2 regions of the Burkholderia savannae genome follow, and region 1 is predicted to be linked to the other one. Evidence: riboswitches for the same ligand, from Rfam matches in the RefSeq annotation. Region 1 holds a riboswitch; the other holds the start of a gene.
What was found. Region 1 has a riboswitch for thiamine pyrophosphate ahead of WS78_RS00900 (FAD-dependent oxidoreductase). Riboswitches for the same ligand answer to the same signal wherever they lie in the genome.
Positions count from the first base shown of each region.

Region 2: another riboswitch for thiamine pyrophosphate. It lies ahead of WS78_RS24225 (DMT family transporter); the one in region 1 lies ahead of WS78_RS00900 (FAD-dependent oxidoreductase).

Region 1 covers NZ_CP013417.1:170,884-176,655, forward strand. The annotation lists gene WS78_RS00895 (ABC transporter ATP-binding protein/permease) at 17-1,783, opposite strand; TPP riboswitch at 2,056-2,187, shown strand; gene WS78_RS00900 (FAD-dependent oxidoreductase) at 2,413-3,549, shown strand; gene thiS (sulfur carrier protein ThiS) at 3,591-3,788, shown strand; gene WS78_RS00910 (thiazole synthase) at 3,841-4,656, shown strand; gene thiE (thiamine phosphate synthase) at 4,653-5,756, shown strand.
Region 2 covers NZ_CP013418.1:726,558-732,329, reverse strand. The annotation lists gene WS78_RS24230 (TauD/TfdA family dioxygenase) at 1-864, shown strand, start outside; gene WS78_RS24225 (DMT family transporter) at 1,028-1,864, opposite strand; TPP riboswitch at 1,954-2,060, opposite strand; gene WS78_RS24220 (rhomboid family intramembrane serine protease) at 2,313-2,912, shown strand; gene ftsH (ATP-dependent zinc metalloprotease FtsH) at 2,962-4,929, opposite strand; gene WS78_RS24210 (BCAM0308 family protein) at 4,985-5,500, opposite strand.

The DNA of each region.
Region 1 (5,772 bases):
CGCTCGCGCGCGCCGCTCACGCGGCGACTCTCGCTTCGTCGCGGCGCACGTCGAGCGTCTGCTCGTGGAACGACGCAACCGATTCGCGGTGCGCGATGCTGACGATCGCCGCCTTCGGCAGCCGCTCGTCGAAGAGCCGGTAGAGGCGCGCTTCGTTGTCGGCGTCGAGCGCGCTCGTCGCCTCGTCGAGGAACAGGTAATCGGGCTTGTGCAGCAGCACGCGCGCGCCCGCGAGGCGTTGCTGCTCGCCGGGCGACAGGATGCGCGTCCAGTGGCCCGTCTCGGCGAGCCGCTCGACGTAGTCGCCGAGGCCGCACGCGCGCAGCGCGTCGCGGCACGCGTCGTCGCTGAACGTGTCGACGGCCGACGGATACGCGAGCGCCGCCTTCAGCGTGCCGATCGGCAAATAGCTCTGCTGCGGAACGAACATCATCCGCGCGTCGACGGGCGCGTCGATCGCGCCGTCGCCGAACGGCCAGAGCCCCGCGAGCGCGCGCATCAGCGTGCTCTTGCCGGAGCCGGACGGCCCGCGCACGAGCCAGCGCGAGCCGGGCTCGATCGCGACGTCGCCGATCGACGCGAGCGCGGCGCCGTTCGGCAGCGCGAGCTTCAGGCCCGACGTCGTGATCTGCGGCGCGTCGACGTAGTGCAGGTTGATGCCGCCGCGCTCGGTCGCGGGCGACATCGCTTCCTTCAGATGCGACGCGCCCATCACGCGCTTGAATTCGCGCAGACGGTTGACGGTCGCGCGCCACTCGGCGAGCGTGCCGTAACTGTTGATGAACCACGAGAACGAGTCGCTGACGGTGCTGAACGCGCGGCTGATCTGGATCAGCACGCCGAACGTGAACGCGCCCGCGAAGTAGCGGGGCGCGGCGACCGCGATCGGAAAGAGGCTCGCGAGCTGCGCATAGAAGTTCAGCACGAACGTGAGGCGCTTCGTGTAGCGCATCACGCGCCACCAGTTTTCGCGGATTCGCTGAAACAGGTTCTGCTCGTGCGCGGTTTCGACGGGCTCGCCGTTGTAGAACGCGATCTGCTCGGCGTTCTCGCGGATGCGGATCAGGCTGAAGCGGAAGTCCGCCTCGACGCGCTGCTGCTGGTAGTTGATCGACACGAGCGGATGGCCGAAGCGGTGCATCACGTAGGAGCCCGCGATCGCGTAGATCATCGCGACCCACACCATGTAGCCGGGAATCGTGATCGCGTGGCCGCCGAGCGAGATCGTCGCCGCGCCGGCGATCGACCAGAGGATCGTCGCGAACGAGACCAGCGTGACGACCGTCGACAGCAGATCGAGCGATAGCGACAGCGTCGTCGACGCGAGCGATTGCAGGTCGTCCGCGATCCGCTGATCGGGGTTGTCGGCGAGCCGGTCGCGCTCGATCCGGTAGAAGTTGCGCTCGCCGAGCCATTCGTGCAGGAAGCGCGTCGTCAGCCACTGGCGCCAGCGGAAGCCGAGCATCTGGCGCAGATAGAGGCCGTACACCGCGAGGATGATGAACGCGAACGCGAGCACGGCGAACGTGATCAGCAGGCTCGGGAAGTCGCGCACGTCCTTCGATTGCAGCGCGTTGTAGAACGATGCGCTCCACGAGTTGATCCGCACGTTGATCCACACGAGCGTCAGGTTGATCGCGACGATCGTGACGAGCAGGCCCCACGCGACTTTCCACTCCTCGGAAACCCAATAGGGCTTGATGAGGCTCCACGTGGATACGGGAGGCGGGGATTGCGTCGGGCCGTCCGGGACGGGGGCGAGGACTTGCATCGATTGAGTCATGAGCTTCCTGATGTGAGGCCGGCGACGCCGGGCGGACAACCGGGCCGCGCCCGGCGCGTCCGTTCGGCGCCGCGCGCGGCGTGCGTGCCGCGGATTCTGGCGAGCGCGCCTTAAACGGCGCTTAATGCCGCGAACGGCACTGGCTCGGCGCCGCGGCGATGCTCGCTCGCGCGCCGTGCCCAGCGGGCATTGTGCCAGCGCCGCCGCGCGGCAGGCGAATTTGCCGCAGCGCGAGGTTTGCGGCCGTTTCCGCTTTTATGGTCTAATGACCGCCGACGAAACAGGGGTGCTTCGCGTGCCTCGGCCCTGCCGAATCGGCGTGGCCGGATGCGCGGCGAGGCTGAGAGAGACCCTTCGCACCCGATCCGGGTAATACCGGCGCGGGAAGTTTCCGATCCCGCCGGGCCATGCCCGCGCCGTCGCTTCGGCGAGCCGCGCGCATCGCGAGTCCCGGCCGGCCTCAGTCGCCGGTTTCGTCCTTTTGGGTGCGCATCTTCGCGCGTGACGGAAGGTATCGATGACCGTGCAATCTTCAGTTCTTTTGCTTCGCTGCGAGCCGTCGGCCGCGGCGGATTTCCCGGCTCCCGCTTCGAGCCGCTTTCATGTGACGAACACGACGGGCGGATGCGATGAACCTGCGTGCGTCTGAGCCCGATTTCGCGGTGCTGGGCGGCGGCCTCGTCGGCCGCCTGATCGCATGGCGTCTCGCGGGCGCGGGGCACCGCGTCGCGCTGTACGAGCGCGGCGACGCGGCAGGCTCGGGCTCCGCCGCGTGGGTCGCGGCGGCGATGCTCGCGCCGCTCGCCGAAGCGGCGAGCGCCGAGCGCTTCGTCACCGATCTCGGCGTCGCGTCGTTCGATCTCTGGCCGCGCTGGCTCGCGGAGCTGCCCGAACCCGTGTTCTTCCAGCGCAACGGCACGCTCGTCGTCTGGCATCACGCGGACCGCGCGGAAGCGCCGCTCTTCGAGCGTCGCGTGCGCGCGAACGCGAGCGCCGAGTTGCTCGACGGCGGCCTCGTCGCGCTCGCGGGCGCGCAGGTCGACGCGGCCGAGCCGGCGCTCGCCGGGCGCTTCGCGCACGGCCTGCTGCTGCCGCGCGAGGGCCAGCTCGACAATCGACAGGTGCTGCGCGCGCTCGCCGCGGGCCTTGCGGAGCGCGGCGTCGATGCGCACTGGAATACGGCGATCGAGCCGCAGGCGGCGCCCGCCGCGCGCATCACGATCGACTGCCGCGGGCTCGGCGCGAAGGCGCAGATGCCGACGCTGCGCGGCATCCGCGGAGAGGTCGCGCGCGTGCATGCGCCGGGCATCGGCCTCACGCGCCCCGTGCGGCTGCTGCACCCGCGCTATCCGCTCTATGTCGCGCCGAAGGAGAACGATCTTTACGTGATCGGCGCGACCGAGATCGAAGGCGAGGACATGTCGCCCGTCAGCGTGCGCTCCGCGCTCGAGCTGCTGAGCGCCGCGTTCTCGGTGCACCCGGCGTTCGGCGAGGCGCGCATTCTCGAACTGAATTCGCAATGCCGGCCGACGCTGCCGGACCATCGCCCGGCGCTCGTCTGGGACGGCGGCGCGACGCTCGCGGTCAACGGCCTGTATCGGCACGGCTTCATGATCGCGCCGGAAGTCGCCGATACGGCGGCGCGCTTCGCGCAGGCGCTCGTCGAACGCACGGTGAGGGACGCCGACACGTTCGCCGCGTGGCGGTGCGACGCGCGCTGGCCGGCGCTGCTGCAGCACGGCGCCGCGCACCACGCGCCTGCCTGAGCGCGGCCCGACGAACCGATCAACCGACATCGACAGCCATCATGGACATCCAGATCAATCAACAGACGCTCTCGCTGCCCGACGGCGCGACGGTCGCCGACGCGCTCGCGGCGTACGGCGTGCAGCCGCCGTTCGCGGTCGCGGTCAACGGCGCGTTCGTCGCGCGCACGCAGCACGCGGCGCGCGCGCTCGCCGCGGGCGACAAGCTCGACGTCGTGCATCCGGTCGCGGGCGGCTGATGCGCCGGCGCGCCGGCATCGCCTCCGCACCCCGTTCCCACAGGATCTTCCGATGACGCCTCTTTCCTCCGCCGACACGCTCACGCTGCACGGCAAAACCTTCGCGAGCCGCGTGCTGCTCGGCACGTCGCGCTATCCGTCGCTGCAGTCGCTGTCCGATTCGATCGCGGCCGCGCGGCCGGGCATGGTGACGGTCGCGCTGCGGCGCCAGATGAACGCCGGCGCGGCCGAGGCCGGCTTCTTCGATCTGCTCAAGCGCCACGACGTGCCGCTGTTGCCGAACACCGCGGGCTGCCAGACGGTGGCCGAGGCAGTGACGACCGCGCAGATGGCGCGCGAGGTGTTCGAGACCGACTGGATCAAGCTCGAGCTGATCGGCGACGACTACACGCTGCAGCCGGACCCCGTCGGCCTCATCGAAGCGGCGACGCTGCTGGTCAAGGAAGGCTTCAAGGTGCTGCCGTACTGCACCGAGGATCTCGTGATCGGCCGGCGCCTGCTCGACGCCGGCTGCGAGGTGCTGATGCCGTGGGGCGCGCCGATCGGCACCGGCAAGGGCGTCGTGAATCCGTACGGGCTGCGCGTGCTGCGCGAGCGGCTGCCGGATGTGCCGCTCATCGTCGACGCGGGGCTCGGCGTGCCGTCGCACGCGTGCCAGGTGATGGAGTGGGGCTTCGACGGCGTGCTGCTCAACACGGCCGTGTCGCAGGCGACGCATCCGGAGATCATGGCGCGCGCGTTCGCGCAGGGCGTCGAGGCCGGGCGCGCCGCGTATCTCGCGGGGGCGATGGAGGCGCGCGAGACCGCGCACGCGAGCACGCCCGTCGTCGGGATGCCGTTCTGGCACCAGGACGGGAGCCACGCATGAGCCCGGCGCTCCCCAACGCATTCTGGCCGCCCGCCGACGAGCTCACCGAGACCGCCGAGCGGATTCGCGCGACGCTCGGCGTATGGCCGTCGCCCGACATGCGCACGCGCATTTGCCTCGCGCCGCCCGAGCATCCGCGCGCGGGCGACCTGTGGGTCGAGATCGCGGGCGACGCCGATGCGCACGCCGCGCACATCGCGCGGCTGACGGCGGCGGGCGCGCAGGCGATCGTGATCGATGACGTATCGGCGACGCTCCACACGGGTGCGGCGCGCCATGCGCTCGCCGCGCGCGGGCCGCTCGCCGACGACTGGATCGCGGCGCTCGCCGCGTTTCTCGATTGCGGTTTTCCGGCGTCCGACGCGCTCGTGCTCGCGCTCGCGTGGCGCGACGGCGACGATGCGCGCGGCGACGATCCGTGGCCCGTCGATGCCGCGCGCTTTCCCCGCGCGCTCGGCGTGCCCGCCGCGCCGAAGCCCGCGTTCCCGCCGTGTCCGCAGCGGCTCGGCCTGTATCCGGTGCTGCCGAGCGCCGAGTGGATCGAGCGCGTGCTCGACTGCGGCGTGAAGACCGTGCAACTGCGCGTGAAGGACGCGTCGCCCGATGCGCTGCGCGCGGAGGTCGAGCGGGCCGTGGCCGCGGGCCGCCGCCATCCGGACGCGCGCGTGTTCATCAACGATCACTGGCGGCTCGCGCTCGACGCGGGCGCGTACGGCGTGCACCTCGGCCAGGAGGATCTCGAGACCGCCGATCTGGCGGCGATCGCGCGAGCGGGCGTGCGCCTCGGCCTGTCGAGCCATGGGTACTACGAAATGCTGGTCGCGCTGCAGTTGAAGCCGAGCTACCTCGCGCTCGGCCCGATATTCGCGACCGCGACGAAGGCGGTCGCCGCGCCGCCGCAGGGGCTCGCGCGGCTCGCGCGCTATACGCGCTTCGCCGGGCCGCAGGCGCCGCTCGTCGCGATCGGCGGAATCGCCGTCGACACCCTCGGCGCGGTGCTGGCGGCGGGCGTCGGCAGCGCGGCCGTCGTCAGCGCGATCACGGGCGCGGCCGACTACCGGGCGGCGATTGTTGCGTTGCAGCAAAAATTCGGACGATAATTTGACAATCTCTGAC
Region 2 (5,772 bases), on a different replicon from region 1:
CCGCCCTGGACGCCGTGGCCCGAGCGCGGCGCGCCGGCGTCGAGCCATTTCAGCCTCGCCGACGTGCTGGAAGGCGACGCCGCGCTGCGGCTCGCGCTGAATCGTCTGTTCGAGTCGGGCCTTGTCGTGCTGAAGGCGGACGGCGGCGCGACGCGGCCTTTCGACGAGGTTCGCGAGCGTCTCGCGGGCTTTCTCGATCCGTCGTACTTCGGCGAATTCTTCGATCTCGAAATCAAGTCGGACGACGCGACCGACAGCGTGTCGTTCAGCACGAAGGCCTTGCCGCTGCACACCGACATTCCGTACTGCTCGCCGCCGCCCGACTACCAGTTCCTGTTCGGCCTCGACGTCGATCCGCGCTGCGCGCGCGAGCAAATCGGCTGCACGCGGTTCGTCGACGGCTGGGCGGTGCTGTCCGAATTGCGCGACGCGTCGCCGGACATGTTCGATCGGCTCGCGCACACGAACGTCGTCTATCGCGCCGAATATCCGAACGCGCGCAAGCGCTACGAGCATCGGACGCCGATCGTCCGGCTGCGGCCGGACGGTTGCGTCGAGCGCCTGATCAACAACCCGACGAAGATGTTCTTCGACGGCATCGGCTTCGACGATCTGATGCCGTTCTTCCGCGCGTATCACGCGCTCAAGGCGCGCCTCGTCGCGACGAGGCGATCGTATCTGCACACATGGACGCAGGGCGACATGGTCGTCTGGGACAACCGGCGGATCTTTCACGGACGCGGCGACTTCGGCGCACCCGGGATCGTGCGCACGCTGCGCGGCGGATATTTCAAGGAAGGCGAGCTGCGGGCGCGCGAGGCGTTTATCGCCGCGGCCGCGGCCGCGCGGCGCGCGGAGGGCTGAGCGCGGCGGCGCGTCGTCGATGCGCGCGCGGCGCTGTTCGCATGGCCGTCGCGGCCGCCGAAGCGCCGAACCCCGCGCTCGCCTGCGCGCGCATGAGACGGCCGGCGCGCGCAGGCTCGCTCGGATGTCGCCGGCCGGCTCGCATCGCGCGAGCCTGAATGCATCAAGCGGGATACGTGAGGCAGGCCGCGCCCGCCGCCACCGCCGCGCACGCGACGAAGCGCCGTCCGCTCGGCTTCTCGCCCAACCACGCCCAGCCGATCAGCACCGAAAACACGATGCTCGTCTCGCGTAGCGCGGCGATCGGGCCGACCGGGCCGCGCGACAGCGCGTCGACGACCGCCGCGTAGCTGATCAGCGAGATCAGCCCGCCCGCCGCGGATTTCAGCGTTTCGGCGCGCGTGAAGCCGGCGTTCAAGCGGCCGCCGACGAGGAGGAACACGGCGGGCATCGCGACGCCATACGCGATGAAGATCCACGCCGCGTACGCGAGCGGATGGCCCGCGACGCGCGAGCCGACGCCGTCTACCGTCACGTAGCCGCCGATGAAGAGCGCGGTCGCGAGCGCCGCGGCGAACGAGCGCGAACGAATCCGCGAGCGGCCGAGCGCGAGGCTCGCGATGCCGCCCGACACGAGCGCGACGCCCGCGAGCGGCGCGCCGTCGAGACGCTGGCCCGCCCACGCGTAGCCGCCCAGCGTGACGAGGAGCGGCACCGCGCCGCGCACGACCGGATAGACCTGGCTGAGCGCCGCGCCTTCATACGCGTAGGCGAGAAACACGCTGTAGCCGACCTGCAACGCGGCGGACGCCGCCAGGTACGGCCAGCTCGCGCGCGCGGGCAGCGGCAGCAGCGCCGCGCAGACGAGCGCCGCGGCGGTCGTCGCGAAGCTCATCACGGTGATGCTCCGCAGACGATCCGCGCCGCTTCTGAGCAGCGCGTTCCAGGTCGCGTGCAGGATCGCCGCGAACAGCACGAGCGCGATGACGGACGGCGTCATCGGCGCGCGGCGAACGCAGCGGGGGACGCGCAAGACGCGCAAGATGCAGGAAGCCCCGCCGCGGCGCGGCGGCGGGCGGATTGCGGACAAATCATGGCGGACCTCATTCCTACGCCGGCATTACCCGGATCAGGTTTAGGGGTCGTTCCTTGCGCGGAACCTCTCAGCCGATCGCCCGGCTCCCCCTGATGGCCGGGCTATTATCGGCAAGAACCCGGTGGCCGACAAGCCGACGCGGGTTGATTCGTTCGCCGTCTGCGAGCGTGTCGGTCGACGCGGGAAAATGGGGCGACGGGACGGCGTGGCAATGGAGCAATGGAGCAACAGGGCCGACCGCGACGCACGACCGATGCCGCGCATGTCGCCAAGCGCGCGGCGAGCCGGCTGCGGCCGCGCGATGCCGGCATAATGAACGCCGACGCCCCCACTTCTTTCGCCCGCGGCCGCCATGACGCTTGCCATCGTCGTCCTGAACCTGATCGGCTTCTTCGTCGAGCTCGCCGATCCCGACCGCGTGCTCTCGCTGTTCGCGCTGTGGCCGCCGCGGAACGGTGCGGGCGCCGCCGTGCCCGCGTTCCATCTCTGGCAAATCGTCACGTACAGCATGCTTCACGCCGGGCTGTCGCACCTGCTCTTCAACATGCTCGGGCTCGTGATGTTCGGCCGCGACGTCGAGCGCTCGCTCGGCCGCGCGCGCTTCGGCACGCTTTATGTCGCGAGCGTCGTGTGCGGTGCGCTTACGCAGCTCGTCGTCGCGCGCTACACGGCGGCGGGCGCCGCGCCGACGATCGGCGCGTCGGCGGGCGTGTTCGGCGTGCTCGCCGGGTACGCGCTGCTGTATCCGTCGCGCCGCGTCGTGCTGCTGTTTCCGCCGATTCCGATGCCCGCGTGGGTGTTCGCGCTCGGCTACGCGGGCATCGAGCTGCTGCTCGGCGTCGCGGGCGCGGCGAGCGGCATCGCGCATTTCGCGCATCTGGGCGGGATGCTCGGCGCGCTCGTGCTGATGCTGTTCTGGACGCGGCCGAAAAGGGAGTGGCCGATCGAGTGAGCGCGGCCCGCACTCTGTCGCGCGACGGGCGGCACGGCCTGCCGCGCCGTCACTGCGGCACCGAATGATCGGCCTTGTTCGCCGGGCCGGCTTGCGTCGCCAGCTTCGGCGCGCCGGAATCGTCGCGGCCGCGCTTCGCCGCGCCCCCGCCCGCCGCCGAGTCGTCCAGCAGCGGCTCGTCGTTCACGAGCCGCACGAGCATTTCGTGATCGACGACTTCGTGCTTCAGCAGATACTGTGCGATCCGCTCGAGCGCGTCGCGCCGCTCCTTCAGCGTCCGCGACACGCGATCGTGCGCCTCGGCGAGGAGCCGCTGGATCTCGTCGTCGATCCGCGTCGCGGTGCTCTCGCTCCAGCGCTCGCCGCCCGGCTGCCAGACGACGGGCGGCAGCCCGCGGCTGTCGGCGTCGCCGAACGTCGCGAGGCCGATCCGCTCGCTCATCCCGTATCGGGCCACCATGTGCCGGGCCATTTCGGTCGCGCGCTCGAGATCGTTTTCCGCGCCCGTCGACACGTCGCCGAACACGATCTCCTCGGCGACGCGCCCGCCGAGCAGCACGTCGAGCCGATCGAGCAGCTCGCTCTTGCGCAGCACGTAGCGATCCTCGGTCGGCACCTGCTGCGTGTAGCCGAGCGCCGCGATTCCGCGCGGAATGATCGACACCTTCTTCACCGGATCGCTGTGCGCGCGGGTCTGCGCGATGAGCGCATGCCCGGCCTCGTGATGCGCGATCGTGACCTTCTCCTGCTCGCTCATCACGCGGCTCTTGCGCTCCATGCCCGTCATCGTCCGGTCGATCGCCTCGTCGAAATCCGACATCTCGATCGCCGGCTTGTCGAGCTCGGCCGCGTGCAGCGCCGCTTCGTTGACGATGTTCGCGAGATCCGCGCCGACGAAGCCCGGCGTGCGCGACGCGAGCTCGCCGAGATCGACGTCCGCCGCGAGCTTCACGTGCTTCACGTGCACCGACAGAATCTGCCGCCGCCCGGTCAGATCCGGCCGGTCGATCGCGATATGCCTATCGAAGCGGCCGGGGCGCAGCAGCGCGGGATCGAGAATCTCCGGACGATTGGTCGCCGCCATGATGATGACGCCCGAGTTCGCCTGGAAGCCGTCCATCTCGACGAGCAGCTGGTTGAGCGTCTGCTCGCGCTCGTCGTTGCCCGACGTGATGCCCGCGCCGCGCACCTTGCCGAGCGCGTCGAGCTCGTCGATGAAGATGATGCAAGGCGCTTTTTGCTGCGCCTGCTCGAACAGGTCGCGCACGCGCGCCGCGCCGACGCCGACGAACATCTCGACGAACGACGAGCCGCTCGTCGAGAAGAACGGCACGCCCGCCTCGCCCGCGACCGCCTTCGCGAGCAGCGTCTTGCCGGTGCCGGGCGCGCCGACGATCAGCACGCCCTTCGGAATCTTGCCGCCGAGCCGCTGATAGCGCGCGGGCGCGCGCAGGAACGCGACGATCTGCTGGAGCTCGGCCTTCGCCTCGTCGATGCCGGCGATGTCGTCGAAATCGATGCCGGTCTTCGCCTCCACGTAAACCCGCGGCTTGCTCTTGCCGACGCCCGACCAGTCCTGCAGCCCGCCGCGCGGGCGCCGCAACATCACGTTCCAGACGATCGCGAACACCGCGATCGGCACGATCCACGACGCGAGCGTGCCGATCCAGGTGTCGTCCTCCGCGCCACGGTAGCGGGTGCCCGTCGCGGCGAGCGTGTCGATCAGGCGCTCGTCGGTCACGCGCCTCGTCGTGAAGCGCCATGGCGCGCCCGCGCGCTTGATCGCGTCGGCGTCGGACGCGGGCAGCGCCGCCGCGGCCGTGCTGTTGCGCAGGACGCCCGTGATCCGCGTCGGGCTGACTTCGAGATCGTCGACCTGCGCGGCCGTCGCGAGCTTGCGGAAGTCGCTGTACGCGATTTGCGTCGCGGGCGCGCTCAGCGTCGCGAGCTGCAGCGCGAGCAGCACCATGAAAACGAGCACGACGACGAAGCCCAAGTATCCGGTTTCGCTCTTCATCGGGATGCCTCGGCGTGTGTTCGGCGGTACGAAGTGGTCGGCGGACGCGCACGCGCTAGGCGGCGTCGCGCATCCAGTGCGCGCGCAGCACGTCCTCTCCTTCACGATAGTCGATTTCGAGCTCGCCGCGATGCGCGCGCACGAGCGCCTCGCTCAGCCGGTGGACGAGGTGCGAGCCCGTCGTGCGCACGATCATCCGCGCGGGCCGCGTGTCGATCGACACGATGCGCTCGAACGGCCGGTCGTGGCGCTCGCCGCCCGCCCGATGGCGCAGCAGCGCGACGATGTCGTCGCAATGGCGCGCGAAATAGCCGCCTTCAAGCACGAGTTCGCCCGCGCCCGCGCGCTCGCGGATGCGCCGGCACGCGGGGCACACGATCTGCAGCAGCGTGCCCGCCGCCGCATGCCAAGTCCAGCGGCCACCGTCGTACAGCGCGCCGCATTCGGTGCAGCCCATGCCGCTCTTCAGGCGAGCCGGCGCGCCGTAGCCGTGCGCCGCGTGCGCGCGCGGCGCGTCCCGATCACGGCGCAGCCTCATCGCCGCATAGAGTTCGTTCGATCCGTAGATCATCGTCTTTCCTTGTCGATATGTCGTACGTTTCGCGTGCGGCGCCGGGCGCTCGTCGGCGGCATGCGCTTGCATCGCGGGAATGGCGGCGCGCGGCCGGGGCGCGACGTACATGAGAGAGCATCGGCGATCGCCCGCACGTGCGGTTGACGCCGATCAACGCTTGACGAAATCTTGCCGCCTCGCGCGCACCGATTGGTACAGATCCGTAGCCAATGGACGAAGGCCGATACGATCGGCCCCAGGCAGGCGAACGGCGCGCTCGGGCGGATCGC